DNA from 2 places in the Bradyrhizobium sp. JR3.5 genome. Region 1 is predicted to be linked to the other one. Evidence: riboswitches for the same ligand, from Rfam matches in the RefSeq annotation. Region 1 holds a riboswitch; the other holds the start of a gene.
What was found. A riboswitch is a leader RNA that binds a small molecule or an ion and turns the genes downstream of it on or off. The one in region 1 is predicted to bind ZMP and ZTP.

Region 1 (14,901 bases):
CTTCGCAGATTTTCCCTGGTGACCTGCTCGTCGACCCCAAGTTCATCCGCAACAAGGACAATCGAGGCCTGCGCGTGTTCACGCCGTTCTGGCGGCGTGTGCAGGGGCTTGGCGATCCGCAAAAGCCGTTGCCGGCACCGAGGAAGCTCACCTCCATCGGCGACATCACGAGCGAGGCCGTCGACGACTGGAATCTCGAACCGACCCGGCCGGATTGGGCCGGCGGCCTGCGCGAGATCTGGACTCCGGGCGAAGCCGCGGCACAGGCCAGGCTGAAGGCATTCCTCGACGAGAATATCCGCGGCTATGCCGGCGATCGCGACCGGCCCGACCGCGACGGCACCTCGCGCCTGTCCCCGCATCTGCGCTTCGGCGAGATCAGCCCGCGCCAGGTCTGGCATGCGGCCCGCTTCGCCGCCGCCGAGCACCCGCGCCTCGCCGGCGATATCGACAAGTTCCTCAGCGAGCTCGGCTGGCGCGAGTTCTGCCGCCATCTGCTGTTCGATGTCCCCGACCTGGCCGTACGGAACTTGCAGGAGCACTTCGACGCCTTTCCGTGGAAGTGCGACGCGCGCGCATTGAAGGCCTGGCAGCGCGGTCTGACCGGCTATCCGATCGTCGATGCCGGCATGCGCGAGCTCTGGCACACCGGCGTGATGCACAACCGGGTGCGGATGGTGGTCGCCTCGTTCCTGGTGAAGCACCTGCTGATCGACTGGCGCGCAGGCGAACAATGGTTCTGGGACACTTTGGTCGACGCCGATGCCGGCTCCAATCCGGCGAACTGGCAATGGGTCGCCGGCTCCGGCGCCGATGCCGCGCCCTATTTCCGCGTCTTCAATCCGATCCTGCAGGGCGAGAAGTTCGATCCGGACGGTGCTTATGTCCGGCGCTGGGTGCCGGAGCTGGCGCAGCTCCCCAACGACCTGATCCATCAGCCCTGGACCGCAACACCGATCGAGCTCGCAAGCGCCGGCGTCGAACTCGGCAAGACCTATCCGCCGCCGATTGTCGATCACAAGCAGGCCCGCGAGCGCGCGCTTGCGGCTTATGCAAAAATCCGCAGCAGGGATTAGAGCAAGGATTAAGCGCGGCGGTTGACCACCAGCACCGCGGCGGCGCAGGCGGCCATGCCGGCGATCGATACCGGATCGAGCCGCTCGCCGAACAGGATGTAGGCCATCAACGCGGTTACCGCCGGCACCAGATAGAACAGGCTCGCGACCGAGGTCGCGGCATGGTGACGGATCAGCCAATACAGCAGCCCGATCGAGCCGATCGACAGCGCGAACACCAGCCAGGCGATCGCCAGCACGAACTCGCTGGTCCAATGCACGACGTTGGTCTCGAACAGCCAGGCGCCGATGCCGAAAAAGATCGTCACCGCGACGTACTGCACGAGATTGCCGGCGCGCCAGTCGATCTGGTTGCAGTAGCGGCGCTGGTAGAGCGTGCCAAGCGTGATGCTGATCAGCGAGACGCCCGAGGCAAGCCAGCCCCACCCCGCATCGCCCGTCATCGGCCGGTTGTGCAGGATCAGCACGACGCCAGCGAGACCGAGCAGCAGTCCGCCCCATTGCAGCGGCGTGACGCGCTCGCCGAGCCAGCGGTTGGCGATGGTCGAGGTCAGGATCGGCTGCAGGCCCGGGATCAACGCCGACAGGCCCGCGGGAATCGAATGCGCGATCGCAATCGCGGTGCCGCCGAGATAGAAGCCGTGCACCAGGATGCCGGCCACCGCACTGTGGAAAACGCCTGTCCGGTCGGGCCATTTCGGCCGTGCGACCGCGGCGATGACCGTCATCACCATCACCACGAACGCCATCCTGATCGCCAGATAAGTCAGCGGCTCCGCATTGTTGATGACGTATTTGGTGCCGATGAATCCCGTGCTCCACAGCACGACAAAAATCGCCGGCGCCAGGCGAGCGGCAGTTTCCTCGAAGCCCTTGTTCATTGCAGGCCGTCATTGCCCGAAGATCAGGCAGCGGGCAATCGCGAATTTCCATGGCGTTGCTGGGTGCCACCCGAAGAACGGTGTCATCACCCGCGCATGCGGGAACTATCGCTGAAGGGCCTCAGGGTGAGTGAAGGGCGGCCGTATGCCACCCTCGTCATCGTCGGTCACGACCGCTATTGCTGCTCGGCCGGACTATCGTGCCCGATCCAACGCTGTTCGGCACCGCCTTCGTGCCGATCACGTTCGATACTTTCCGCTACTGGAAGGCCAGCTCGAACGAGCATCTGCAGCGGTTGAACGATCGGGTCATGGAGATCCACCGCATTCAGCAGGAGTTCGGCTATTGCGCCATCCCTGACGACGACGATGACGATCCCTCCCCGCCCTACCGGACGGCTCTTCTCCAGCGGTCGAAGGAACTGGGCGTGATACCGACGACGTGACGGCACGCGGAGACAGCGCACGTCAGATCGTCATCTGAGGTGATACTTCCTGCCGTTCGTGTTCGGGTCGGTATTGTCGCTTGTCGAGAACATCAAGGCCGGCCCGAAATAGCCCCAGCGATCCCGGTAAAGTCCGAATCGGCCGGCGCCCTTGTCGATGATCTCTTGCTGGGTGCTATTCGCCGGGCCGAGAAGCCTGTCATCTTCATACAGCCGGGCAGTCTTGATCTCGCCATCCACGTATTTGACGGGCACGAAAAACGCGTGCCCCTGATAAAAGTGAAAGGTGCCGCGCAGCAGTTGCCGGTCGATCGGGCTCGCCGGAACCAGATAAAGCAATGCAGTCGACGCCAGCGCAAAAAGCGTCGATCCGATCACGATGCGCGTATTGGCGGATACGCCAAGCGGCGCTTCGGCGGACCCGCACAGGTCCTGGCCTATCTCGGCCGCTACACCCATCGCGTCGCGATCGCCAACAGCCGGCTCGTCGCACTCGACGACGATCATGTCGCCTTCTCATGGAAGGACTATCGCCAAAACAGCGCGACAAAGATCATGAATCTCAAGCCCGATGAGTTCATTCGCCGTTTCCTGCTTCATACGCTGCCTGACGGCTTCCACCGCATCCGCCACTTCGGCTTCATGGCCAACCGCCATCGCGCTGCCAAGCTCGCCCTTTGCCGCGAACTTCTCGATCATGAGCGAACAGCCCCAAACGATGGCCAGCCGTCGCCTGTGGATTCGGAGGCTCAAACCTGGGCCGAGGTTCCTGCCTGTCCCGATTGTGGTGGCGTCATGCGCATCATTGAGCGCTTTCGACATAGCTTCAGACGCCCCAGCCCTCGAACATCACCGTTCCGATGCGACACATCGTGAGCCAAGTCATGTCGTGCACGACGATCATCATTCGTCATTTCGCTCCCAGCGTCTCGATCATCGCGGACGATGTCGAATCCGTGCTGTCACACTGCGCGACAACAACCGTCCGATGCAGCAAAAGGCCTATCGCGATCTCAGGCGAAGCGCGTCTGATCTCAACTCTTCCAGGATGCGCACTCCTGTGTCTCTGCCTCACGCGCCGAGCCAGCAGATCGGGCATGGCGATCTCGAACAATCCCCATAGCTGCAAAACCGCGAATAGCCTCCCGCGCCTTCGTTCAATCCGGCTTCAATGAGGTCGCGTCATAAGCGCCTGCCGCGCCCTCGCGTGAGCGCGACCTCACAGAACCCTCCAGATTCCCAGAAGGGACAATTTCTGATTCAAACTCCATGCTGGAACGGGGGCCAGCATGGATGACGCGACCCTATTCGGAAGATCTTCGTGAACTCGCTCTGGCGCGGGCTGACGCGGGCGAGACCGTTCGTTCGATTGCAGAAGCGCTTCAGATCAGTCCTTCCTGTGTGACGAAGTGGAAGAATCTGCGGCGGGAGACCGGAGGCGTTTCTCCCGGCAAGATTGGCGGTCACAAGAAGCCGGTTCTGTCCGGCACCAATGCCGACTGGCTGCGCAAACGCATTCGCTCCGGCCCATTCACTTTGCGGAAGCTGACGCAGGAACTGGCTGCGCGCGGGATCAAGACCGACGTGCGGGCAGTGTGGACGTTCGTCCATGCCGAAGGGCTGAGCTTCAAAAAAAACGATCCTGCCGGCCGAACAAGATCGTCCCGATATCGCGCGTAAACGGACGCGCTGGAAGACCCATCAGGGCAGGATCGACGCCTCGCGCCTGGTCTTTATCGACGAGACCTGGATCAAAACCAACATGGCGCCGCTGCGAGGCTGGGGACCGAGTGGGCAACGTCTCCAGGCGTCTGCGCCTTTCGGCCATTGGAAGACCATGACCTTCATCGCGGCGCTGCGCCACGACCGGATCAGCGCGCCATGGGTCATCGACGGCCCCATCAATGGCGAGCTCTTCACCCTCTATGTCGAGCAGGTGCTGGCGCCGACCCTCGCAAAGGGTGAACTCGTCATTCTCGACAATCTCGGCAGTCACAAGGGCAAGGCGGCGCGCAACGCCATCCGCGCCACAGGAGCCCATCTGCTCTTCCTGCCGCCCTATAGCCCCGACCTCAATCCGATCGAGCAGGTCTTCGCCAAGCTCAAACACCTGATGCGAGCTGCGCAGCCACGTGATGTCGAAGCGACTTGGCGCAAGGTCGGCGAACTCCTCGACGTCTTCTCCAAGGAGGAGTGCGCCAACTATCTCAAAAATTCAGGGTACGTTTCCGTATAAACACATCATGCTCTAAAGATCGCAAATGCGTGATCAGGCGCCACCACCGGTTGCCTTCATTTGGGCACGTATCGGGAACAGGCTGTGGAACCAGGACGCAAAGGCGGCCGCCGCAGGGGGTGCCTGCAATTGACGTATCGATCCCACAGCAGCTGGCAGGACGTGGATCTGCGCAATCTCGTTCGGGTCATCTCGGCCTGCACCCTCGGACTCTGGGCATTTGCGGCCGGCCTCCTGATCGGGACCTTCCTGTTTTCATGACTGGCTTGGTGGACGCGCCGCCCGGTCTACCCGCCGCTCAGGTGATGTGCGGCGACGAACAGGACGAGCGCGCTCAGCACCAACGCTGACGCGGCGCCGGCAACGCCGCGGGCGAGTTCAGCCTTCGAAAGATTGGACCTGGTTGCCATCACAACCTCCTGCGCGTGCGAGCTAAGGCCGGTCCGTTCCGACGGTGAGGCTCGCTCTCGCTGCTCGGACCACAATCGCATCATGAGGATGAACACATCATGAGCAAAACGAATGGCCCGTGCTGCCGGTTCCAAATTCCGACCGCAGGGTTTCGGGTCGCGGGCACCGGCCGCACGCGGCAAGCGGGCAAAGCCGCGTAGGAAGAAGGTCCGGAGCGCGCAAGCGTCCGCGCCTACCACTCTTCCGGACAGGGATCGACGATCTTCCAGAGATCGACGCCGTTCTTGATCTTCTTCATCTCGGTGGTGAGCCCGCCATTGCGGCGGATCCAGTCCTTCACCGTGTCGGGATAGTAGGACATCAGGTCGGAGGTGCCCTCGAGGCTGGTGACCTTGATGCCGAAGGTGAAGGCCTTGTCGTAATAGGCCTGGTGGAAGCCGATGCTCGCCTTCGGCGTCACGCAGATCTTGTTCAGCGGCACGATGCCGAACACCAGCGTGCAGGCCGAATTGCAGATGCCGTCGATCACGACCCGCTCGCGGCGCTCGCGGATCTGCTTGTACTTGGCCTTGTACTCCTCGACATAGCCGCCATGGTCGCGCGTGATGTGCAGAACGGCCCGCGCTGGCGTGACCGCCAGAACCGAGAGCAGCAAAGCGACAAGGGGCGTGATGCGCATGGAATGTTCTAAACCGAGGGAGAGGCGGCCCGGGCGGACCTGACCCCAAGACTCTGGCCGGACTGTGTTGGCAATCCGTTAAGCATCCCCAAAAAGGCAAAATTTGGCGCGCTGTGACCGATTTCCCGCAGCTTTCGGCCGGATTCCGGGTTAAATGAAGTGCTAGAGGACCTTGGACCGGCTGGAGAAGCCGATTCCCGCGTGAATGCCCGGAGGCCGCCAATGACCAAGACCAAGCTTTTCGCCGCCCTCGCCGTGACCGTTTCCCTGGCCATTCCGGCCCTCACCCCGGCTGCAGCGGCCGACCTCTCGGCCACTCCGCGCCACCACCGGCATCACCACCATGCGCATTGGGGCCTGCCCTACCACATCAGCTATCTGCACAATTACGGCCCGGGCCCGGCCGCCGGCAGCTTCGCCTATTACGACGGTCCCGTCGACCAACACGTGCTACCAGGGCTCGGCCGCCTATATCGGCCAGGATCATCGCCGGCATCCCTGCTTCTGAGCTCAAGGCAAGGCCGGCGGGATGCGCGGACGCCGCGCCGTCCCTGCTGGCCCCGACAGCCCAAGTCTGATAATCGACCCGCAACGCGCTCGTAGCTCAGCTGGATAGAGCATCGGATTTCGATTCCGAGGGTCGGGAGTTCGAATCTCTCCGAGCGCGCCACTGGCGCACCACCCAAATCGATTGGACTTGCCTGGTTTCTGACGCCCCCGGCGACATGGAACCGGGCCGATTAACGCTCCCGCGGTTTGGGCTTCCCTTCCCCTTGACGCTGTTGGGCGCCGGGGTGATAGGCTACCGGCATTTCAAACGGCCATTTTGAATGAACGATTTATCGGGATTGAAGCAGCTTTTGCTGGTGGTTTTGATCTTCGTGCCTTTCGAGCGACTGCTCGCCGCGAGGCCTCAGAAGATTCTCAGGCGTGGCCTGCTGACCGATATGGCCTTCCTGTTTCTCAACGGGTGGCTGGTGGTGGGCGGCGTGATCGCCATCATGACGACGGCCGTTCTGGTCAATCAGTCGATCCTGCCGGCAGCGGTGACGCAGACGATCGGCGATCTTCCGTATCTGGTGCAAGTGCCCATCGTGATCCTGATCGCGGACCTCGGCGTCTACTGGACGCACCGCATCCTGCACGTCGTGCCTGCCATGTGGCAGATCCATTCCGTTCATCACGCGGTCGAGGAACTGGATTGGCTCGCTGCGGTTCATCAGCACCCGCTCGACGTCATCTTCATGAAGGCCGGGGCGCTGTTTCCGCTTTACGCACTCGGTTTCTCCGCGGAAGCGATCGCCACTTACCTTCTGATCTACTTCTGGCAGACTTGGCTGGTTCACGCCAATGTCCGCCTGAACTACGGACCACTGCGACACATCCTGGTGTCGCCGGAATTTCACCACTGGCACCACAGCAGCGAGACGGAAGCCAGGGACAAGAACTTCGCCGGACTGTTCTCGTTCTACGATGTGCTGTTCGGGAGCGCCCACCTTCCGAAGGGGCAGAATCCCAAGACATTTGGCGTCGATCATCCAATGCCTTCCAGCTATCTGGCGCTCCTGGCCTACCCGATCGTCGCGTGGACCTCGAAGCGCAAGCGCAACGACCCGCCAGCCGCCCAACCTCACATGCCAAGTGGTGGCGAGCCTGCGCAGCCGCGCCAGAGCGCGCCGCTGAGCTAACTCCGCAGGCTCTTGTCGCCGAACCAGCGCCGGCAGGCGCGGCTGAAGCTCGTTGCGTCGGTGTAGCCGAGCGCGGCCGCCATCTCGTCGCGCGATTGCGTGCTCGCCGCGAGCATTGTCCGGGCGCGCTCGCGCAGCACGCCGTCGAGCAGCGGCCGGAAGGCGCAGCCCGCCTCCGCCAGCCGCCGCACCAGCGTCCGCCGCGAGGTGCCGACGAGGCGCGCGGCCTCCTCCTCGCCGAGCCGCTGCGGCAGCCGCGCCGCAATCAGGCTCTCGACGATCCGCGCCAGCGCCGCGGTGTCCGACCGCGGCTTCTCGATTTCCTCGAGCGCTTCGATGGCCTTGGCGTGCAATTCCGGATCGGCAAACGGCGAAGCCCGCGCGCATAGCTGCTTGGGCACGTCGAAGATGAAGGCGGCGGCGTTGAACTTCACGGCGCAGGAATAATGCTGCATCAGCCGCTCCGCGCCCGCAGGCGGCGGCCAGGGAAACTGCAAGGTCGCCTGATCGATCGCATCCTCGAGCAGCTGCGCATAGACCGCATGCACGTTGAGGCTGACCGCCAGCGCCACGGCGCGCCACAGCGCGCCTTCCATGGCGACCGCAGGAGAGATTTCAATCTGGATCGAGCGCGGCGTTGTGCGCAGCCGGTTGCGGATAAAGGGCGCGCGGGTCGACCCGAAGCGCGCGCCGGTGTTGAGCGCATCCGCGATGGTCGGTGCCGTCCTGGTCGCGACGTCGAGCGCGCCCTGCAGCGACGTCGACCAGACCGCCGCGGCCGACAACGGCCACAGCTCGCCATGCCGGCGGGTGATGTTGGCGGCGAGGATCACCAGCGACGACACCGGCATGTGAGCGCCGGGCTGGTCGAGCACGTCCTGCTCGATTGCGGTGCCATGCAGCAGCTCGTCGCGTTCGCCCCGCGTCTTACCGAACGCCCGCACCAGCGCCCGCGCATAGCTCACGGACACCGGCGTGCGAAGGACATCGGCCTCCGATCCCTGCATTGCCTTGGCGCCCTCCCTCGCGAGCGTCCAGCCGAACGGACCTGATGGAACAGGCCTTGGCGCAAAATGCCACAAAATTGGCCTGTTGGGAACTGGCGGCGCAGGCCCGCCTAGCGGCATCCTCTCTGCGACAACGGCGAACGCCGCCTCGACAAGAAATGCTGGAGGGAATGCGATGATCTTCACGGGCACCAATGCCGCTGGCGAAACGATCACCTACCGGGACGGCAAGCGCTATCTGTGGATGCTCTCGTTCATCCCGCCGCTGATCCCGCTGTTGTCCTACTGGCTCTTCCTGCGGACGCACGATCCGCTGGTGACACTGATTCCGTTCGTCTTCATCTTCATCCTGATCCCGCTGCTCGATGTGCTGTTCGGCGAAGACACCCACAATCCGCCGGCGGAAGTGGTCGCCGCGATGGAGGCCGATCCGTATTACCTGCGGCTGGCGCGCATCACCGTGGTGTTTCCCTGGATCAACTACGTCGCCCTGATCGCCTTCTTCGGCACGCAGGAGCTGCCGTGGTGGTCGTATGTCGCCCTGCTGCTCGGCGTCGGCACCATCAATGGCGGCGCGCTCCTGATCGGGCATGAGCTCGGCCACAAGGCAGACCGGCTCAACATCTTCTTCGGCATGCTCGCCAACTGTGCGGTCGGTTACGCCCATTTCCGCGTCGAGCACAATCGCGGCCATCACACCTGGGTCGCGACGCCGGAAGATCCCGCCAGCGCGCGGTTTCGGTGAATCGATCTACGCCTTCGCGACGCGTGAGCTGCCGGGCGCGTTCAGGCGCGGCTGGCGCAATGAGGCCGAACGGCTGACCCGGCGCGGCGAGCCGGTCTGGTCGGTCAACAACGAGATCCTGCAGGGCTTTGCGCTCACGCTCGTCGTCGCGGCGATTCTGATCGCGCTGTTCGGCTGGAAGGTCGCGCCGTTCATCGTCGCGCATCATTTCCTCGGCTGGTATGCGCTGACCCAGGCCAATTATGTCGAGCACTACGGATTGCTGCGCGAGAAGTTGCCGAACGGCCGCTACCAGGCGGTCGAGCCGCGCCACTCCTGGAACACCAACCACATCGTCTCGAACCTAATGACGTTCCATCTGCAACGTCATTCCGATCACCACGCCAACCCGATGCGCCCCTACCAGTCGCTGCGCGATTTCGACGACATCCCGCGGCTGCCGAACGGCTACACCGGCATGTTCGGTCTTGCCGCGATCCCGCCGCTCTGGTTCCGCGTGATGGACCCGAAGACACTGGCGTGGGCCGGCGGCGACAAGAGCAAGCTCAATCTCGGCGACCGGCCGGTGAATGCATGTCGCGACGGGCGCCGCTTCTAGGTCTGCCCGGACCGCCGCTTCATCGCGCCGATGCCGAGGAACGAGCCGTTCACGGACGGATACTGGCTGGTGAGTTCGAACGCATCGAAGCCAGGTGCTTCGAATTCCTTCAGGGCTTTCCAGAGCAGCGTCGTATCCGGACAGGCCTGGGAGTGGATGTCGTGATGTACGATGATGCTGGCGTGGGAGCGCACCAGCAGGTGATCCTGCATCGCACCGCGCAGACTGTGATCGCCGTCGATGAAAACGAAGTCGGGCCTCAGCCGATCGACATGGGCACCGACCAGCGGTGACGTCGAATAGGCCTGGAGATAGACCGGCTCGATCGAAGCCTGCTCCTGCAGCAGCTCGAAATAGGTCGCGATGGAGGGCGTCGGCGCGATCGGATCGAGCGCGATCACGGTCTTCAGGTCGGCGCCGCTGTGCCTCAGCCACTCCGCAACCAGGACGAACATGCCGCCCCAGCGGCAGCCGATTTCCATATAGGAGGAAATGCCGGACGCGTTGCGCGCGAGCCAGGCCAGATAGGGCGCGAGCTGGTTCGGGTACTGCCAGAGGTGGAGGCCTCGCCGAAGCTCGGTGCAAGCTCCGGCGGCTGCTCGTGAAGCAGTTCGTCATTGAGCCCCAGCGCGGGAATGAATTCGCGTTCGAGGAATTCCACATCCAGCCGCTGCGCCGTGCTCAATGCGGCGATGGTGCCGATCGCGTCACGAACGAACGGCGCAAGATCGGCGAAACGCTGGTATCGGTCATCTGGAGCTTGAACTTGCTGGGCGTTGAGCATCGGTGCGATCGGGCCGGACGGTTGGATGGGAGACTGCTGGCGGTCAGCCTCATCCTCCCTCAACGGCGCGAGCGCCCTTCCCGAGCGGAGAATCTTGCCCTCCGCCGCTGATCGCGCGTCGGTCCACGGCGCGTCTTGCCGCCACCCGTTCTCACCCGCTCGGGATCTTCCGGCGTACGGCTTCCACGCCGGCATCGGTGACGCGATATTTCCGCCCCATCTCCGGCAGGATCCAGCCCTTCTCGATCATTCCGGCAATGGTGCTCGGGCCGACACCCGCGGGAAACGGCCGGCGATGTCGGATCGCATCGATCGCGACCCGCTCCAGATGGGTGGCGACATGCGAGGGGCGCGCGCGAAACGCCTTTGCCATGATAAGGACCGACAGCACTTCGGCGCGCCGGCGCACGGCCGACGCGCTGCGGGTCAGTTCGTTGCTGATCTCGAGAGCGTTCTTGCCGGCCCTGGCGAGTTCTCTGAGCTTCTCGTCCTCATCAGAGCTCCAGCGCCGCACGATCCCCATCTGGCCCTCACCGCCTGGATACCCATCTCGAACCGATGCATACGCAGGCGGCGCCGATTTGCCATGTGACTTTCGGCACCTCTTGATGTGACGTTGGAGACTGTCGCCATCAGGAAGGCCGATTTCGAAAACGCTCCTAGTGCTTGCTGGGTTCAAGCGTGATGAGCACGCCGGTCGGTTCGGGCTCGTGCGGCCGCAGCGACGTCAGCTCCGGATCGCTCCACTCGGCAAGGCTCACCACCTCGCCGGTCTGCCCCGGCATGTCGGAGCTCTGGGCGGGTTCGAGCACCTTGAGCCCGCTAGTGTCGACGAAGAATGTGTGCTCGCCGAACACGCTGTTCAGCTGCGCCACCGCCGGATGATCATCCGGAAGCACCTGCGCGTTGAGTTGCGTCATGGTCTGCTTGACTTGCGTGGAATTAAGCTTCATCCGCTGCTCCTTGTTGTTGGTTCCGGCCTGAGTGGTTTCCTTCAATGGTTTCCCTGGCTGGTTCCTCCCCGCCCGCGCCCGTCGCCGCGGGCTTCGAAGTCTCGAACCGATCAGGCCACGAAACGTTCCGCACGCGCGACGCATTGACCGCGTGCGCGCGGGTTCCAGATCCGTCGCTATGTGAAGTGTGGCGCGACGTCCGGCGCACCCGCTCGCTACGTGGCGGACGGCTTCTTCCTGGCGAGCCCTTCCAGATGCACGCGGCGCGCAGCGGATTTGCGTGCGCGCGCCCTGGTGCGGCAGGCCCGGCAGCGCACGGCCTTGGTGAACACGTCGCCCTTGGCGGTCTCGTACCACCATTTCTGCTGCAACGGCGTCCAGACCTCGGCAACGCCGCAATCCTTGCAGACAAAGGGCTCGGGCCGATAGGTTCCGCGTTCGACGAAATCAGGAATCGAATAGCTGTTCGAGGCGGCGAGCTGGCTCGTGACCACCGCAACCTCGTCGCGCGCCAGCGCGATCTTGTAGTCGCGCAGGCGCTGCCGTTCGGCGGCGCGTTGCGCCAGCGTGCGACGCCATTCCTCAGCCTTGCGCTGTTTGGCTTCGATCTCGCCGCGCGTCTGCTTGCTCCGCTTCACGCCCATGCCATCCGTCTTGCACCGTATCGACGAACTTGCCGTCCGGCAGCCCGGCCGTATCAAGACGACGTCATTGATCCGCTGCAGGTCGGCGCAGGCTTGCCATGGTAGCCGCAGCATCGCGGGGCGGCCAGATCGATCCGGGCGGAGGTTACGTCCGCCCCTGCTCCGCCGGTCGCATGTGGATCAGCGCATCGAGAACCAGGACAAGCACGGGACGCTGCTCGTCGTTGACGAGCTCGGTCTTGAAGATCACGACGGCGTCGCGCCGCTCCGACCTGATGGTGATTTTCTGGATCCGGGATTGGCCGGTGAGCGTGGCTCCCGGGCGAACCGGGCTCGGCAAGCGGATCTCGAAGCTCCGCCCGACGATGCCCGCCACCTTGGTCCAGATCGCCTCCACGACGAGCCGCTGATAGATCGCAATGGTGTTGAAGCCGCTTGCGATCAGGCCGCCGAACGGGCCCGCCGCAGCCGCGACGGGGTCGGTATGGATCGGCACCGGATCATATTTGCCGGGCGAACTCCAGGATCTCGGCTTCGCCGATCGTGTAGGTGCCGAGCTGGAATGTCTGGCCCTCGGTGAGATCTTCCGCATACAGCATCGCGCGCCTCCGTCTGTCGCGCGACGATAGACCAATGCTGCGGGCTTTCCATGACCCCCGGGGTCATGAACTTCGCGCACCGGGCTCCGGGCGCGCGGAAACGACGCGAGCGGCACCCGCCGCCCGCGTCTCGCTACAAGCCCCCGCGGCTATTGCAGCCGCGCCGCCCTCGCCTTCGCGGCCTTCACCGTGTTCTCCATCAGGCAGGCGATCGTCATCGGGCCGACGCCGCGCGGCACCGGCGTGATCGCGCCGGCGACCTGCACCGCTTCGTCGAAGAAGACGTCGCCGCACACCGCGTAGCCGCCGTCCGGCTTCTCGACGCGCGTGGTGCCGACGTCGATCACGATGGCCTGCGGCTTGATCCAGTCGCCGCGCACGAGCCCAGCCTTCCCCACCGCGCTGACCAGGATATCGGCCTGACGGCAGATCTTGCTGATGCCGTGGGTGTGGATGTGGGTTTGCGTCACGGTCGCCTGCTCCTGCAGCAACAGCGCGGCCATCGGCTTGCCCACGATGTTGGAGCTGCCGATCACCACGGCATGAGCGCCGGTGAGATCTCGCCGGATCGACTTGATCAGCCGGAGACAGCCGAGCGGCGTGCACGGCACCAAGGCATCGTCGCCGTGAAACAGCCGGCCTGCATTCAGCGCGTGCAGGCCGTCGACATCCTTAGCGGGATCGACCGCCGCCATCACGCGCAAGGCGTCGATATGCGCCGGCAGCGGCAGCTGGATCAGGATGCCGTCGACATCGTCGCGCGCATTGAGCGCGTCGATCCTGGCAAGCAGATCGGCCTCGTTGGCGTCATCCGGCAGGCGCTCGACCTCGCCGCGCAGGCCAATCCGCTCGGCCATCCTGACCTTGCTCTGTACGTAAATCTGGCTCGCCGGGTCACAGCCAACGAGCACGACCGTGAGCCCGGGCGCGCGGGGCAGCCGGTCCAGTTCGCTCGCAACCTTGTCGATGACAATTTGGGCATGTGCATGCCCATCAAGAATGTTCGCCGTCATGGCACCTCCGTTTCGAAGCGGTGCCCAGGCGCGCGGCGTTCAGTCTCTGCGCTCCCCGATGGTGGTCCATCCAAGCGCCAGTCGCGCAGATGCCGCCGTCATAGCCGCCCGGCCCGGCAAACGCAAATCACGCTCGCTTGCGGCCGAACCGGCGACGAATTGCCCCTGTTTTTGCCGGTGGATCGGTGCCGGGCGGGGCCCCTCCGGGGGTAGGATTCGGGCAGAACTTGCGATAAGCCTCGGCGCTTGCCGGACTTTTCCGATCCCCGGCGCCATCCTTCCGGTCATCACGCCACTTCGGACATTTTCACCATGAGACATATCATCCTCGCGCTGGCGCTCCTCTGCCCGGCTGCCGCGCTTGCTCAAGGCACCGCTCCAGCCACCACGCCACCGCCCGCCGCTGACAAGCCGGCGGCGGCCTCGCAGCCGATGGTCGGCGACAAGCCGCTGGTCCAGGTCGGCAAGAAATCGGCGGCCAAGAAGGGCGAGAAGGCCGCAGCACCCGGCAAGCCGCAATCGGTCGCGCAGAAGCTCCAGGCCTGCCAGGACATCGACGACGCCACCAAGGAGCGACTGATGTGCTACGATGAGATCTTCAAGCCGCAGCCCAAGCCGAAGGCCGCCCCTGCCAAGGGCGTCGCCGAATGCCGGTTCGTCAAGGAGGAGGACGAGCGGCTGACCTGCTACAACGGCTTCGCCGACAAGATTCCGCGCCTGCCGCGCTAACCGGTTCCGGCCACCCCGGGCGCCTTCCCGCAACCGGTTACCCGGCTGGCATCGCGGACACGAAAACGCCGCCGCAAAGTGTTTGCGGCGGCGTATCGATTGCCGATTGCGGCGTGTCCGTGCCTACCAGGTACCGAAGCCTCCGAAGAAGCCCATGCGCGGCTGCTGCTGCGCGACACGGTAAGGCTGATACATTCCGGGCTGGGCCAACCGCATCGGCTGCTGGGAATGGGTATGGCTGCGCGCAATCTTGCGCTTCTTCGGCGCCTGCACCGGCTGCTCGGCCGGCTTCGCCTCGGCCACGACCGGCCCCTTGCGCGCGTCAGCCTTCTCCGGCGGAATGAACTGGGCGAACGTGTCACGGACGCGGGCCTGCGCCGACGCATCGCTGGCAGCCGCCGGGGTCGCTGCG
Region 2 (14,901 bases), on a different contig from region 1:
CGGCATCGCCAGCATCAGCGGCTGCGTGCCGATCTGGGCCACCTGGATTTCCGGATGATGGATTGCCGGCATGCACAAGGCGACGCTGACGGCGCGGTCGAGCAGCAAGGTTTCGCGGGTCGATGCGCTGAGCTCCACGAAATCGAGATCGACGCCCGGAAGCGACCGCCGCAGCTCCGGGACGAGGCGCGGCAGCACGGCGCTCGCCAGCACGAACATGTAGCCGACCGAGAGCCGTCCGCGCTGCCCGGAGGCGATCGCGCGCGCGGCCTCGAACCCTTCCTCGGCCAGCGCCAGCGCTTCGCTCGCCCGCGACAGCAGAGCGAGGCCGGCTTCCGTCAAATCCATGCCGCGCGTGCCGCGGCGGAACAGCGGTGTGCCGAGCTCGGCCTCGAGCTTGCGGATCTGCACGGACAGCGGCGGCTGGGCCATCCGCAGCCGCTCGGCGGCCTTGCCGACGCTGCGCTCCTCAGCCACCGCGACGAAGTAACGAAGCCGACGCAAATCCATAGGCATACCGAAAACGTATGGGTTGGCCTTCAAATTCGTATTGGACGCCGAGTTAACATGGGAGGCATTCTGGCTGTCAACGCGGTCAGAGGTGCCGACCGGCTTTTGGAGAGCGTGCGTCAGAATGAGTGGAGATCTCTGCCTTTTGCCGGCGACTGAATTGCGTGCGCGCATCGGCGCCAGGGAAATATCTCCCGTCGAGGTGACGGCCGCGGTGCTGGCCCGCGCCGAGCGGCTGCAGCCGGAATTGAACTGCTTCATCACGCTGTGCGGCGAGGCGGCGATGGGTCAGGCGAAGGCGGCGGAGCGGCAGGTCATGGCCGGCGAGCCGCTCGGTTTGCTGCACGGCATCCCCTTCACCGTGAAGGACATCGTCAGCACCAAGGGTGTGCGAACGACCTTCGGTGCGGTGCCGTACCGGAACAATGTGCCCGACCACGATGCCGTGGCGGTGGCCCGGCTCCGTGCGCAGGGTGGAATATTGATCGGCAAGACCACGACGCCGGAGTTCGGCAGCAAGTGCCTGACCGACTCGCCGCTGTTCGGCCGCACCCGTAATGCGTGGAGTGCGGAAAGGACGAGCGGCGGCTCGAGCGGCGGCGCGGCGGTGGCGGTCGCAAGCGGCATCGCGCCGCTGGCGGTTGCCACCGACGGCGGCGGCTCGACCCGGATTCCAGCGGCCTGCAACGGCGTGGTCGGGATCAAGCAGAGCAACGGCGTGATCCCGCACAGCCAGGTGCAGGACGCCTTCGGCAACCAGACCTATGTCACGCCGACCACGCGCACCGTCGCCGATACCGCGCTGATGATGCAGGCGATGGCCGGCGAGGATCCGTCCGATCCGTGGTCGATCGGCGTGCCGGTGCCTGACTATCTCGATCGCGCGGCGCCGCGCGGCGATCTCAGGGGCCGGCGGGTGCTGTACTGCCTGTCGCCGCCCGGGCGCCCGGTGACCGCGGACGTCGCCGCTGACTTCAAGGCGGGCCTCGACCGGCTGGCCAGCCTCGGCGCCGAACTCGAGGAATTTTCCGGCGACGGCTTCGACATCGAGCCGATCTGGCGCGCCATCAATCACACGGTCTGGCGGACCCGCTTCGAGAAGCTCGCGGCCGACCATCCCGATGACCTCAGCCCGACCTTCCTGAAGCAGCTCGCACTCGCCGCAAAGGTCAGCGGCGTCGCCTACCAGCAGGCGATGTTCGACCGCACCGCGCTGTTCCGCCGCGTGCAGTCGCTGCTTGCGCGCGGCGACCTGCTGGCGATGCCGACGCTGACCCGCACGGCGCTGCCGATCGATCAGGACCTGTTCGGCACCATCGACATCGACGGCCAGAGCTTCGACAGCGTGCGGCCGCACTGGTTTCCCTGGACCATGCTGTTCAACATGACCGGGCATCCCGCGGTCAGCATCCCCGCGGGTTTCGGCCGCGACGGCCTGCCGATCGGCCTGCATCTGGTCGGCCGCTTCCGGGCCGATGCGGAACTGCTGCGCGTTGCGGCGCTGTTCGAAGAGGCGAGCGATCTGCTCGGCCGCTGGCCGGCGCTGAAATCATGAATGACGCGGTGAAGGGCTTGCATTCGTTCGCGAACATGTTGAAACCTGCGGCCTGTTCCTTACCCTTCGTGCGGGCATGAGCGTATTCTTCCTGCGACGGATCCTGACCCTGGTGGCGACGCTGTTCGCGGCCTCGCTGATCATTTTCCTGGTGCTCGACGCGCTGCCCGGCAATGCCGCGCAGATGCTGATGGGCGCCGACGCCTCGCCCGATGCGGTGCGCGCGCTGACCGTCAAGCTCGGGCTCGACCAGCCGCTCACGGTTCGCTATTTGCTCTGGATCAAGGGCATGGCGGTCGGCGACCTCGGCAACAGCTACGTCTATGGCACGCCGGTGGCCGGCCTGATCGCGGAGCGGCTGGTGCTGACGATCCCGCTCGCGATCATGTCGATGCTGATCACCGTGGTGCTGGCGTTGTCCGCCGGCATCTACACCGCGGCCAACCACAACAAGCTCGGCGATGTCGGCGTGATGTCGCTCACCCAGATCGGCATCGCGCTGCCGAATTTCTGGTTCGCGATCCTCTTGATCCTGCTGTTCTCGGTAAAGCTGCAATTGCTGTCCGCCGGCGGGATTTGCCGGCTGGGATGACGGCATCTGGCTCGGGATACGCTCGCTGCTGCTGCCCGCGATCTCGCTTGCCGTGGTGCAGGCCGCGATCCTCGCCCGCGTCACCCGCTCGGCGGTGCTGGAGGTGCTACGCGAAGATTTCGTCCGCACCGCGCGCGCCAAGGGGCTCGGCAAGCGCGAGGTGTTGTGGCGCCATGTGCTGCGCAACGCCATGATCCCGGTCATGACTGTCATGGGCCTGCAATTCGCCAATCTCCTGGCCGGCACCATCGTGATCGAGAACGTGTTCTATCTGCCGGGCCTCGGCCGGCTGATCTTCCAGTCGATCGCCAACCGCGACCTGATCGTGGTGCGCAACTGCGTGATGCTGCTCGCCGCGATGGTCGTGACAGTCAATTTCGTGGTCGATGTGCTCTATGCCTTCATCGATCCGCGCATCAAGGTCGCCAACCTGTGAGTACGCCGCTGACCGCATCCGCCACAGCGGCGATCGCACCGGGGACGAGGCCTGTGACCGGCTTCTGGCGCCGCGCGCTGCGCCATCGCAGCCTCGTGCTTGGTGCGGTGCTCAGCCTGCTTGTGCTCGGCGCGGCGCTGCTGTCGCTGGTCTGGACGCCGTGGTCTGCTTACGACATCGACGTCGCCTCGAAGCTGCACCCGCCGTCGGCGGCGCACTGGCTCGGCACCGACGTGCTCGGCCGCGATATCGTCTCGCTGCTGCTGGTCGGCGCGCGCTCCACCATCATGGTCGGCGTCATCGCCGTCGGCATCGGCCTGACCTTCGGCGTTGGCCTCGGTCTGATCGCGGCTGCCCGCAAGGGCTGGACCGAGGAGCTCATCATGCGGATGAGCGACTTCACCTTCGCTTTCCCTGCGGTGCTGTCGGCCATCATGCTGGCCGCGGTCGCAGGCCCGGGCATGGTGACCTCGATCACCGCGATCGGCATCTTCCAGATCCCGACCTTCGTCCGCGTCACCCGCGGCTCGGCGAACGCGATCTGGGCCCGCGAATTCGTGCTGGCGGCGCGCGCCGCGGGCAAGGGCTCATTCCGTATCACGATCGAGCATGTGCTGCCGAACATCCTGTCGATCCTGATCGTGCAGACGACGATCCAGTTCGCGCTCGCGATCCTCGCCGAGGCCGCGCTGTCCTATCTCGGGCTCGGCACCCAGCCGCCGCAGCCGTCCTGGGGCCGCATGCTCAACGATGCGCAGACCCTGCTGTTCCAGTCACCGATGCTCGCGGTCTATCCCGGTGTCGCGATCGCGATCGCGGTGCTCGGGCTCAACCTGCTCGGTGACGGGTTGCGCGATCTGCTTGATCCCCGTCTGGCGCGGGAGCGTTGAGCAATGGCTGACACAGGTGCGCCGCTGATCGAGGTGAAGGACCTTGGCGTCCGGCTCAACACCAGCCGCGGCCTGGCGCAGGCCGTCCGCGGCGTCAGCTTTGCGCTTCGCCGCGGCGAGACGCTCGGGCTGGTTGGCGAATCCGGTTGCGGCAAAATCGGTCACGGCGCTGGCCCTGATGGGGCTCTTGCCCGACAGCGCCGTGATCAGCGGCAGCATTCGGCTCGACGGCGCAGAGCTCGTCGGCCTGCCCGACGCGGCCTATTGCAAGCTGCGCGGCAACCGCATCAGCATGATTTTCCAGGAGCCGATGACCGCGCTCAATCCGATGCACACGATCGGCCACCAGGTCGCCGAGCCGCTGCGGCGTCATACCGGCGTCTCGGCAACAGAGGCGCGGCTGGAAGCCATTGCCTTGCTCGATCGCGTCGGCCTGCCTGATGCGGCGAGGCGGGTCGATGCCTATCCGCACCAGTTTTCCGGCGGCCAGCGCCAGCGCATCACGATCGCGATGGCGCTGGCCTGCCAGCCCGATGTGCTGATCGCCGATGAGCCGACCACCGCGCTCGACGTCACGATCCAGGGCCAGATCCTCGATCTGATCGCCGATCTCGTCGCGGAGCGCGGCATGTCGATGATCCTGATCTCGCACGATCTCGGCGTGATCGCCGAGAATGTCGAGCGCATGATGGTGATGTATGGCGGCACTGTCGTCGAAAGCGGCGCCACCGACGCCGTGTTCACCCGGATGGGCCATCCTTATACGCAGGGCCTGTTCCGCGCCCGCCCGCGGCTCGGCGCGCGCAAGGGGACGCGACTCAGGACCATCGCCGGCACCGTGCCGGAGCTGGTTGACCTGCCTGCGGGCTGCACCTTCGCCGATCGCTGCGCGATCGTGGAAGGACGTTGCCGCGCGGCGCTGCCGGCTGTCGTCGATGTCGGCGCGGCGCATGGCGTGCGTTGCATCAGGACGGACGTCTCGATGGCCGCCGGGAGCGTTGGCACATGACTGTGCTCGATCAACCCCGGTCCGCGCCCGCGAGGCCGCTGCTCGAGGTGACGGATCTCGCGCAACGCTACACCTTGCCGCGTGAAAGCCTGTTCAAGCCGGCGGCGCAGGTGCATGCGCTCAACGGCGTCACAGCGCAGGTCATGCCGGGCAAGAGCCTCGGCGTCGTCGGCGAGTCCGGGTCAGGCAAATCGACCTTTGCGCGGCTGGTGATGGCGCTAGAGCGGCCGACATCGGGCACAGTGTGTTTGCTGGGCCGCGACCTCAACCGGATGCCGCCGGACGAACTGCGCCATGCGCGCCGCGATTTCCAGATGGTGTTCCAGGATCCCTACGGCTCGCTCGATCCGCGCCAGACCGTCGCGCGCATCGTGGCCGAGCCGCTGACTGCGCTCGGGCGGATCGATCGCGGCAGCCTGCGCGAGCGTGTCGCCACGGTGCTGCAGCAGGTCGGGTTGCGCGATGCCGACATGGACAAGTTCCCGCACGAATTCTCCGGCGGCCAGCGCCAGCGCATCGCGATCGCGCGCGCGCTGATCACCCAGCCGAAACTGATCGTCGCCGACGAGCCGGTCTCCGCGCTCGACGTCTCGGTGCAGGCGCAGGTGCTCAATTTGATGCAGGACCTGCAGGACGAGTTCGGGTTGAGCTATATCCTGATCAGCCATGACCTTGCGGTGGTCGATCTGCTCTGCGACGAGATCGCGGTGATGTATCTTGGGCGGATCGTCGAGCAGGGGCGTCCCGCCGATCTGTTCGCCCACAGCGCCCATCCCTATACGCGCGCGCTGCTGGATGCGGTTCCGCGCGCCCGGGCAGGTCGCGTCCGGCGGCGCCGCGGCGCGCAGGCGATCGGCTCGCAGGCATCGGCCGCGGCCGGCTGTCCTTACGCGCCGCGTTGCCCTCTCGCCGACCAGCATTGTCGCGAGGCCGCGCCTGCGCTACGCAGCGTGGGAGACGCCCATCTGGCGGCCTGCCATTACGCCGAAGCCGTGATGGCGCTGCCGCCGGTGGTCGCGGAGGCCGGTTAGTCTATTGTGCGGGACCGGCCCAGGCTGATCAAAGAGCACGTCCGGGGAGCAGACCAATGTTGAGAAAATTGTGCATCGTTGCGGCCGCCGCCGCGCTCGCCGCAGCACCGCTGCCGAGCCTCGCGCAGGGCAAGAAGGACAACGTCGTGATGGGCATGACGCTGGAGCCGCCGGGACTCGATCCCACCAACGCGGCGGCCGCGGCGATCGCCGAAGTCACGCTCTACAACGTCTATGAGACGCTGACCAAGATCAACGAGGACGGCTCGGTGTCGCCGCTGCTCGCCGAAAGCTGGCAGGCCTCGCCGGACCTCAAGACCTACACCTTCAAGCTCCGCAAGGGCGTCAAATTCCACAATGGCGAGCCGTTCGATTCCGCGGCGGTCAAGTTCACGTTCGACCGTGCCGCGGCGCCGACCTCGACCAACAAGGACAGGAGCCTGTACCAGGCCTTCGCGTCGGTGACGGCGCCGGACCCGGAGACCATCGTCGTCGCGTTGAAGTACGCCGAGCCCAACCTGCCGTTCCTGCTCGGCCAGGCGTCGGGCTCGATCGTCGAGCCGAAGAGCGCGCCGACCGATGCGACCCAGCCGGTCGGCACCGGACCCTACACGCTCACGGGCAACTGGGCCAAGGGCTCGTCGATCACGCTGGTCAAATGGCCGGAGTATCGCAACGCCGCCGCGATCAAGCTCGCCAAGGTGACGATCCGCTTCATCGGCGATCCCGCCGCGCAGGTCGCGGCGCTGCTGTCGGGCGACGTCGACGCGTTCCCGCGGGTTGCGGCGGCACGCAGCCTGGCGCAGTTCAAGGCCGACCCGCGCTTCAACGTGCTGATCGGCGGCTCGCGAACAAAGACCATCGTCGGCATCAACGAGCGCAAGAAGCCGCTCGACGACGTCCGCGTTCGCCGCGCCATCCTGGCGGCGATCGACCGCAAGGCGATGATCGACGGCGCGGTCGACGGCTTCGGCACGCCGATCGGCAGTTTCTACACGCCGGGATCGCTCGGCTATGTCGATACCACCGGCATCAACCCCTATGATCCCGAACTGGCCAAGAAGCTGCTGGCCGAGGCCGGCGTCAAGACGCCGCTCGAGCTCAGCCTCAAGCTGCCGCCGCCGTCCTACGCGCGGCAGGGCGGCGAAGTCCTCGCGGCGCAGCTCGCCAAGGTCGGCATTATTGCCAAGATCGAGAACGTGGAATGGGCGCAGTGGCTGTCGCAGGTCTTCACCGGCCCGCACAATTACGACCTCACCATCGTCGCGCATGTCGAGCCGTTCGACCTCGTGAAGCTGACCGAGCCGGATTACTATCTCGGCTACAAGTCCGAGGCGTTCAACGCGCTCTATCAGCAGATCATGGCGACGCCTGACGAGGCCGGCCGCGCCAAGCTGCTCGGCGACGCGCAGCGCATGCTGGCAACCGATGCGGTCGCCGGCTTCCTCTTCCAGCCGCAATTGATCACGATCGCCAGCAAGAAGCTGAAGGGCGTGTGGAAGGACGTGCCGCAGTTTGAGAATGATTTCTCGACCTGGGCTTGGGAGTAACCTGGGAGTAATCCGGGAGGAAGCGATCGCGCCGGCGGAGACCAATGGCCTCAGCCGGCGCCGCACCTCGCGCGACGCCGTCGCTTGACGCTTAGTCTCATTTTGCGTGCTGCGCCTGCGAAGGCGAATGTGTCCGGCGATGCGCGAAGGCGCCGGAAGCCACCGATATTGCTCAGGTTGATGCAAGCCAGCGCTCGTAGCACTTCGGGCGCGCGAACGCATGTTGTTGTGGCTTCGCATTGAGCGCATTGGTTGTCTTTGTGAAGGACAGCGCTAACATGGAACCCGTCCATCGATACCTGTCGTTGTTTTTTTTGATCACCTATTGCAGCGCAACCAAGGGCCACCGACGGTGCGCGCTTGCTACGGCGGCCAGGCCTCGAAGGGGAAGTAGCAAACATCATCCCTGATACTGCAACCAAGAAATAACGGGGGAGACCATGTACGTGAAAGGGCTTGCGGCATTCGCCGCAGCGGTCGGCGTTGGCCTGTTGTCCGGTGCTGCCATCGCACAAGAAGTCAAGCAGGAGAAGCAGTCGGTCCTGGGTAACGCCAATGTGCCTCCGGTGACCCAGGAGCAGCTCAACGCCGCCGACAAGAACGCCAAGGACTTCCTGCTCACCAACGGAAATTACGCCCAGACACGGTTTTATCCGGGCAAGCAGATCAGCCGGGACAATGTGAAGAACCTGCACGTCGCCTGGATTTTCCAGACCGACGTCAAGGAGTCGCTCGAGACATCGCCGATCGTCGTCGACGGCGTGATGTATGTCACGACGTCGTTCAGCCATGTCTATGCGCTCGACGCCAAGACCGGCCAGCAGCTCTGGCACTATGCCCACAAGATGGGCCCGATCACCGTCTATTGCTGCGGTCCCAACAATCGCGGCGTCCAGGTGCTCGGCGACCGGGTCTATCTGGCGACGCTGGATTCCAAACTGATGGCGCTGAACGCCAAGACCGGCGAGGTGGTCTGGACCACCAACATCGCTGATCCCGAGCTCGGCTACAGCGAGACGATGGCGCCGACCGTGGTCAAGGACAAGGTGCTGATCGGCACCAATGGCGGCGAATACGGCATTCGCGGCTTCGTGCGCGCCTATGACGCCAAGACCGGCAAGCAGCTGTGGAATTTCAACACCATTCCGGAGAACTCCGTCGGCGTCTGGGCGACCAAGGACGCCACCGGCCGCGACATGCATCGCAATATCCAGGCCGAGAAGGACATGCTCGCCAAGATCGGCGATCCCTATGCCAAGCTCGGCGGCGGCGTGTGGCAGAACCCGTCGGTCGATCTGGCGACCAACCGGATCTACTTCGTCGTCGGCAATCCCTCGCCCGACCTCGACGGCTCGAACCGGCCCGGCGACAACCTCTACACCAACTCGCTGGTCGCGCTCGATCTCGATACCGGCAAGTATGTCTGCCACTTCCAGTACATCGCCCACGATGTGTGGGACCTCGACGCGGTCAGCCCGACGGTGCTGGTCAATGTCAAGGACAAGGACGGCAAGACGATTCCCGGCGTCATTCATGCCGGCAAGACCGGGCACATCTATGTGCACGATCGCAAGGACTGCAGCCTGATCCGCTTCTCCGAGGCGATGGTGCCGCAGGAGAACATGTGGGTGCTGCCGACCAAGGAAGGCGCGCGCATGCTGCCCGGCGCCAATGGCGGCGTCGAATGGTCGCCGATCGCCACCGACCCCGGACAGGAGTTGGCCTACGCCATCAACCTGCACCAGCCGATGACCTACCACGTCGAGAGCTCGGCCTATCCGAACGGCAAGCTGTGGCTGGGCGGCGCCTTCAAGGTGATCCCGAGCGAGAAGCAGTCCGGCAACATCACCGCGGTGAACTACAACACCGGCAAGATCAAATGGCAGGTCAAGACGCCCGAGCCGATGATCGGCGGCATCCTCGCCACCGCCGGCGGCCTGGTGTTCACCGGCGAGGGCAACGGCAAGTTCGCGGCCTATAATTCGTCGAGCGGCAAGGAGCTGTGGAGCTTCCGCGCCGGCGCCGGCGTCAACGCGCCGCCGTCGAGCTACATGATCGGCGGCAAGCAATATGTCGTGGTCGGCGCGGGTGGCAACACCCAGATCGATTACAAGCGTGGCAACAACATCATCGCCTTCACGCTCGACTGAGCCGAGGCGGGATGCATAATCGCGCGGCGAGGCGGGACCGGTTCGGTCCCGCCTCTGTTTTCTTCGGATGAGCCAATGTTCGGTAAATTGATGATGTGCGGCGCCGCGCTGCTGCTGATGGCGGCGCAAGCGCGCGCGGAGACGATCGAGGAGAAGGTGCAGGTCTGCACCGGTTGCCACGGCGAGGACGGCAAGCCCGTCGACAAGACCATTCCGACGATCTGGGGCCAGCAGGCCGGCTATCTCTATATCCAGCTCCGCGATTTCAAGCGCGGCGATCGCAAGAGCGAGATCATGCAGCCGATCGCGACCCAGTTCGAGCGCGACGACATGCTGGCGATCGCGGAATATTTCTCGCAGAAGCCATGGCCCGATCTCGGCCAGCCGCGCGCGCCCAAGGATGTGGCGGAGAAGGCGGTCAGCGCCAGCCGCTCGGTCGGCTGCCCGGCCTGCCATCTCGATCGCTTCCAGGGCGACGGCACGGTGCCGCGGCTTGCCGGGATGGGACGCGACTACCTCGCGAAAACCATCGCCGATTTCCGTACCCGCGCGCGCGGCAACAATCCCGGCATGTCCGACCTGATGCTGGCGACGTCGCCCGACGACCTCGCCGCGCTGGTGGACTATCTGGCGGGGCTGTAGCGGGCAGGGCTATCGCATATGCGTCTTTGGTGATCGAGGGTGGGCGCCGGCGCCCGACCCGTTCTGCATATCTGCGAGTCAAGTTCCGGTTGCCGTACAACCGATCAGTTCGGTCGAGACCTGGACACCACGCCTGGAACAGGAAAGGCCCGGCACATCTCGATGCACTCCGACCTGAGACGCGCGACGACCGCATCGTCTCCGTTCGCCTGCAGAGCCGCCGCAATGAACTCACCGATACGGCGCATTTCGAGGTCTCCCATACCACGCGTGGTCGCCGCCGGTGTCCCAAGGCGAATACCGCTTGGCCTGAGCGGCGGGCGCGGATCGTCTGGAATAACCTGCTTGTTTGTGGTGATGGCGATGGCATCGAGCACGTCCTCGGCTGCTCGCCCGTCCAATCCGACGGACGCTACTGTATCGACGACCATCATGTGATTGTCCGTCCCGTCCGTGACCAGCTTCATCCCGCGTTCCATCAACGCGCCGGCAAGAACCTTCGCGTTGTGCAGAACCTGCCGCGCGTAAACCTGGAAATCCGAAGTCGCCGCCTTCTTGAGCGTCACGGCAATCCCGGCCACGACGTTCATGTGAGGTCCGCCCTGCAAACCTGGAAAGACGGAAGCATCGATCCGACCGGCATTCTCCTTCCGGCACAGGATGATCCCGCCGCGGGGGCCGCGCAGTGTCTTGTGGGATGTCGTCGTCATGATGTCGAAGCCGGCATCAAGCGGATTGCGCATGACATTCGCGGCAACCAACCCGCCATAGTGGCTCACGTCAGCCATCGTGAGCGCGCCAACTTCGTCGGCGATACTCTTGAATGCCGCATAGTCCAGGTCGCGCGGATAGGAGCTGTAGCCGCACAACACCATCTTCGGACGCGCTTCACGCGCAATCGCGCGCAATTCATCGAAATCAATCGCGCCGTTTGACGGGGCCGTCTTGTAACGAACGAAGTTGAACAAGCGCCCCATGTGGGACACCGGCGCGCCATGGGTGAGATGACCGCCGTGGGAGAGGTCCATGGCGAGAATCGTGTCGCCGGGCTTCAATAGGCCGAGATAGACGGCCTGATTCATCGGTGATCCGGAAAGCGGCTGAACGTTGGCGTGCTCGGCACGAAAAAGCGAGCAGGCCCGCTGGCGTGCGAGGTTCTCGATGCTGTCGGTATACTGCTGGCCGCCGTAGTATCTGCGTCCCGGATATCCCTCGGAGTATTTATTGGTGAAGATCGATCCGAGCAGTTCAAGCACCTCCGGGTACGTGTAATTCTCGGACGGAATCAGTTCGACGCCGTCCTGTTGACGGCGCTCTTCCCCTACCAGGGCGGCAGCGATCTCTTGATCGTTGATGGACAGTTCGTTGTGAAATGACGGCATGCTCGGGCTCCTCAACACGCTGTTTTTCCAGCAGATTGGTTGCCCAGGCGATCGGCGTTGGAACCCTTCGCGCTTCCCCGTGGTCGATTCCACGTTAGCTCGCCAGTCGCGCGATAGGACGAATGAGCACGGAGACTCTTCGTAGAGAAAAATCTAGCCGACCCGCGGACCTTTCGCAACCAATGAGTCCATCGCGTCATGCCTCAGCGCGGCGTCAGCTCCTCGCGCAGCGCCGACAGGATGGTGAGATCGGCGGCGTGCTTGCCGGCCTTGTCGGCCAGCGCCGCATCGGCGCCGTGGGCGAGCAGTGCTTTCGCGATCGCCGGGTGGTTGCCCTCGGCGGCGATCATCAGCGCCGTGCGACCGCGGGCGTCGCGTTCGTCGATCCTGGCGCCTGCGTCCAGGAGATAGGAGACGACCTCGAGCGCCTGCGCCTCCGGCACGGTCTCATCGGGGCCGGCCGCCCACATCAGCAGCGTCAGATCGTTGGCATAGCGTGCGTTGATGTCGATCTCGAGCGCGAGCAGCTGTTTGACGATGCCGAGCTGACCGCCGGCGGCCGCATACACCACCGGCGGCTTGCCGGTGTCGTCGGCCTTGCGGCCGTCGGCGCCGTGCGCCAGCAGCATGCGCACCACCATGTCCCGGCCGGCATAGGCGGCGGCCGCGACCGCCGAAGCGCCGCTGCGTCCGGTGAGATTGACGTCGGCGCCGCGGTCGATCAGGCGTTGCACGATTGCGACATGGCCGCGCTCGGCGGCAAGATACAGCGCGGTCGATCCCGCGAGGTTGCGCGCATCGACCGGCGCACCGCGGGCCAGCAGCAGGTCGACCATGTCGAGATGGCCGGAGCGGGCGGCGTGGCTCAGCGGCCTTGCGCCGAGCCGGTCCCCGCGCGTCGACCGAGGCGCCGCCATCGAGCAGCGCGGTGGCGAGATTGATGCAATCGGCATTGGCCGCCGCAAACAAGGTCAGCGAGATTTCGACTGCGCTGAGCTGCGCCTTGTCGGTTTCGTATTTGCGGATCAGCTCGCGACACCGCGCCGGGTCAGCCGCCGCGCGGCTGCTGTCAACGTGGCCTGCAACAAGCAGCGCGGCGAGGGCGATGCAGCGATACAAGACGTGTCCTCCGTATGGCCTGCTGACGGCATCGCCATTCGGATTGAGCGTCGCATGATCCTTGATTGCTGCCAAGCCGCGCGGCGATTTTCAAGCCGCGCAGGGATGTCGCGCCGCGCAGCGCCGTTGTGCCGCGCGGCGTTGTGCTGCTCTAACCGGTCTGTCCGGTGCTCGCATTCGCAACGGCGCGCGCGACATTGGCGATCACCTCGTTGCACTTCTCCATCGGAGCACTTGCCCCGGTCAGGTAGACCGTCACCACGATCGGCTTGCGGCCGGGCGGCCAGAACACGCCGATATCGTTATAGGTGCCGCGTTCGCCGGTGCCGGTCTTGTCGCCAACCCGCCAGTCGCGGGGCACGCCGGCGCGCAGCCTCGTGTCGCCGGTCTTGTTGGCGACCATCCAGCCCACCAGCTTCTGGCGCGAGGCGGCGTGCAGGACGTCGCCGATCACCACGCGCTGCAGACTCTTCAGCATCGCGACAGGGCTCGTCGTGTCGCGCGGATCGCCCGGCACCGCTTCATTCAGCGCCACCTCCCAGCGATCGAGCCGGCTCACATTGTCGCCGATGGTGCGGAAGAAGCTGGTGAAGCCGGCAGGCCCGCCGATCTCGCGCAGCAGCAGGTTGGCAGCGGTATTGTCGCTTAGGGTAATGGCGGCCTCGCAGAGTTCGGACAGCGTCATGCTCGATCCGACGTGTTGCTTGGCCACCGGCGCATAGGCCAAGATGTCCTTGGCCTCAACCTGCACGCGCTGGTCGAGGCTGGATTCGCCGCGGTCGACCCGGTGCAGCACCGCGGCCGACGCCAGCGCCTTGAAGGTGCTGCACATCGGGAACCGCTCGTCGCCGCGCTGGCTCGCGCGCAATCCGGTCTCCATGTCGAGCGCGGCGACGCCGAGCCGGCCGCTGGTTGCCAGCTCGATGCGCGCAAACTCCTCCTGCAGCCGTTGCGCCGGCTCGCCCGGTGCCGCCGCTGCACTTTGCCGCAGCAGGGTCCAGGAGGCCGCAAGGCCCAGTGCGCGCAATCCCAATGTCCGTCTCGTCAGCATGTCCCGTCTCCGTTGGCGGCGCGAACCTGCCGAACGGCGTGACGGCGCACAAACGATCATTTATACAACGAGGCATGAGAAAAACTTGGTCATGACGCCATGCGCCGGCATCTCCCGCTGAACGCGCTGCGCGCCTTCGAGGCTTCCGCGCGGCTCTTGAGCTTCACGCGCGCGGGGATGGAGTTGCGCGTGACGCAGACCGCGATCAGCCACCAGGTCAAGCAGCTCGAGGAACTCCTCGGCGCGAGCCTGTTCCGCCGTCTGCCGCGCGGACTGGTGCTCACCGACGAAGGGCTGGCGCTGTTGCCGGTGCTGTCAGACACGTTCGACCGGATCGGGGCTGCGATCGACCGCATCGAGGCCAAAGGCACGCGCGAGGTCGTCACCGTCGGCTGCGTCACGACGTTTGCGACCGGATGGCTGTTGCAGCGGGTCGATCGCTTCAAGCGCGCGCATCCCTATATCGACCTGCGCCTGCTCACCAACAACAACCGCGTCGATATCGCGGGCGACGGGCTCGATCTTGCGCTGCGCTTCGGCGACGGCTCGTGGCACGGCACCGAGGCGATCCATCTGCTGTCCGCGCCGCTCTCGCCGGTGTGCTGCGCTGACGTGGCGGGCCGGCTGCGCAAGCCGTCCGATCTCGCGCAGGAATTCCTGCTGCGCTCCTACCGCGCCGAAGAATGGCCGTTGTGGTTTGCGGTGGCCGGCGCGCCATGCCCGAAAATCCAGGGACCGATCTTCGACAGTTCGGTTGCGATGGCCGAGGCGGCCGCGCGCGGCGTCGGCGTCGGGCTGGTGCCGACTGCGATGTTCAAGAACGAGCTGGCGTCGGGCCGGCTGCTGCGGCCATTCGCGGCTGAAGTCCCGGCGGGGTCCTATTGGCTGACCTGGCTGAAGTCGCGCGAGGTGACGCCAGGCATGCGCGCGTTTCGGGATTGGCTGCTGGATACGCTGCGGGCGGAGGTGAGCGAGCGCGAAGAG

Region 2: another riboswitch for ZMP and ZTP. It lies ahead of ACVWW1_RS22700 (serine hydroxymethyltransferase); the one in region 1 lies ahead of ACVWW1_RS07045 (bifunctional 5,10-methylenetetrahydrofolate dehydrogenase/5,10-methenyltetrahydrofolate cyclohydrolase).

The regions. Positions count from the first base shown of each region.
Region 1 covers NZ_JBSRYV010000001.1:1,412,600-1,427,500, reverse strand. The annotation lists gene ACVWW1_RS07140 (cryptochrome/photolyase family protein) at 1-1,076, shown strand, start outside; gene ACVWW1_RS07135 (DMT family transporter) at 1,085-1,957, opposite strand; partial or broken gene ACVWW1_RS07130 (YkgJ family cysteine cluster protein) at 2,060-2,403, shown strand; gene ACVWW1_RS07125 (hypothetical protein) at 2,434-2,910, opposite strand; partial or broken gene ACVWW1_RS07120 (IS91 family transposase) at 2,800-3,279, shown strand; one part of gene ACVWW1_RS07115 (IS630 family transposase) at 3,697-4,032, shown strand; one part of gene ACVWW1_RS07115 (IS630 family transposase) at 4,034-4,639, shown strand; gene ACVWW1_RS07110 (hypothetical protein) at 4,927-5,049, opposite strand; gene ACVWW1_RS07105 (hypothetical protein) at 5,283-5,729, opposite strand; partial or broken gene ACVWW1_RS07100 (hypothetical protein) at 5,952-6,237, shown strand; tRNA gene ACVWW1_RS07095 (tRNA-Arg) at 6,323-6,399, shown strand; gene ACVWW1_RS07090 (sterol desaturase family protein) at 6,560-7,417, shown strand; gene ACVWW1_RS07085 (helix-turn-helix domain-containing protein) at 7,414-8,424, opposite strand; partial or broken gene ACVWW1_RS07080 (alkane 1-monooxygenase) at 8,600-9,767, shown strand; gene ACVWW1_RS07075 (hypothetical protein) at 9,764-10,249, opposite strand; gene ACVWW1_RS07070 (hypothetical protein) at 10,369-10,662, shown strand; gene ACVWW1_RS07065 (hypothetical protein) at 10,703-11,074, opposite strand; gene ACVWW1_RS07060 (hypothetical protein) at 11,211-11,504, opposite strand; gene ACVWW1_RS07055 (zinc-ribbon domain containing protein) at 11,720-12,142, opposite strand; gene ACVWW1_RS07050 (MaoC/PaaZ C-terminal domain-containing protein) at 12,294-12,644, opposite strand; gene ACVWW1_RS07045 (bifunctional 5,10-methylenetetrahydrofolate dehydrogenase/5,10-methenyltetrahydrofolate cyclohydrolase) at 12,897-13,760, opposite strand; ZMP/ZTP riboswitch at 13,776-13,855, opposite strand; gene ACVWW1_RS07040 (hypothetical protein) at 14,073-14,489, shown strand; gene ACVWW1_RS07035 (hypothetical protein) at 14,613-14,901, opposite strand, start outside.
Region 2 covers NZ_JBSRYV010000002.1:1,238,198-1,253,098, reverse strand. The annotation lists gene ACVWW1_RS22745 (LysR family transcriptional regulator) at 1-510, opposite strand, end outside; gene ACVWW1_RS22740 (amidase) at 635-2,065, shown strand; partial or broken gene ACVWW1_RS22735 (ABC transporter permease) at 2,142-3,093, shown strand; gene ACVWW1_RS22730 (ABC transporter permease) at 3,090-3,983, shown strand; partial or broken gene ACVWW1_RS22725 (ABC transporter ATP-binding protein) at 3,987-4,992, shown strand; gene ACVWW1_RS22720 (ABC transporter ATP-binding protein) at 4,989-6,023, shown strand; gene ACVWW1_RS22715 (ABC transporter substrate-binding protein) at 6,080-7,573, shown strand; gene ACVWW1_RS22710 (outer membrane protein assembly factor BamB family protein) at 8,014-9,723, shown strand; gene ACVWW1_RS22705 (c-type cytochrome) at 9,799-10,365, shown strand; gene ACVWW1_RS22700 (serine hydroxymethyltransferase) at 10,470-11,747, opposite strand; ZMP/ZTP riboswitch at 11,782-11,867, opposite strand; gene ACVWW1_RS22695 (ankyrin repeat domain-containing protein) at 11,951-12,700, opposite strand; gene bla (class A beta-lactamase) at 13,018-13,917, opposite strand; gene ACVWW1_RS22685 (LysR substrate-binding domain-containing protein) at 14,017-14,901, shown strand, end outside.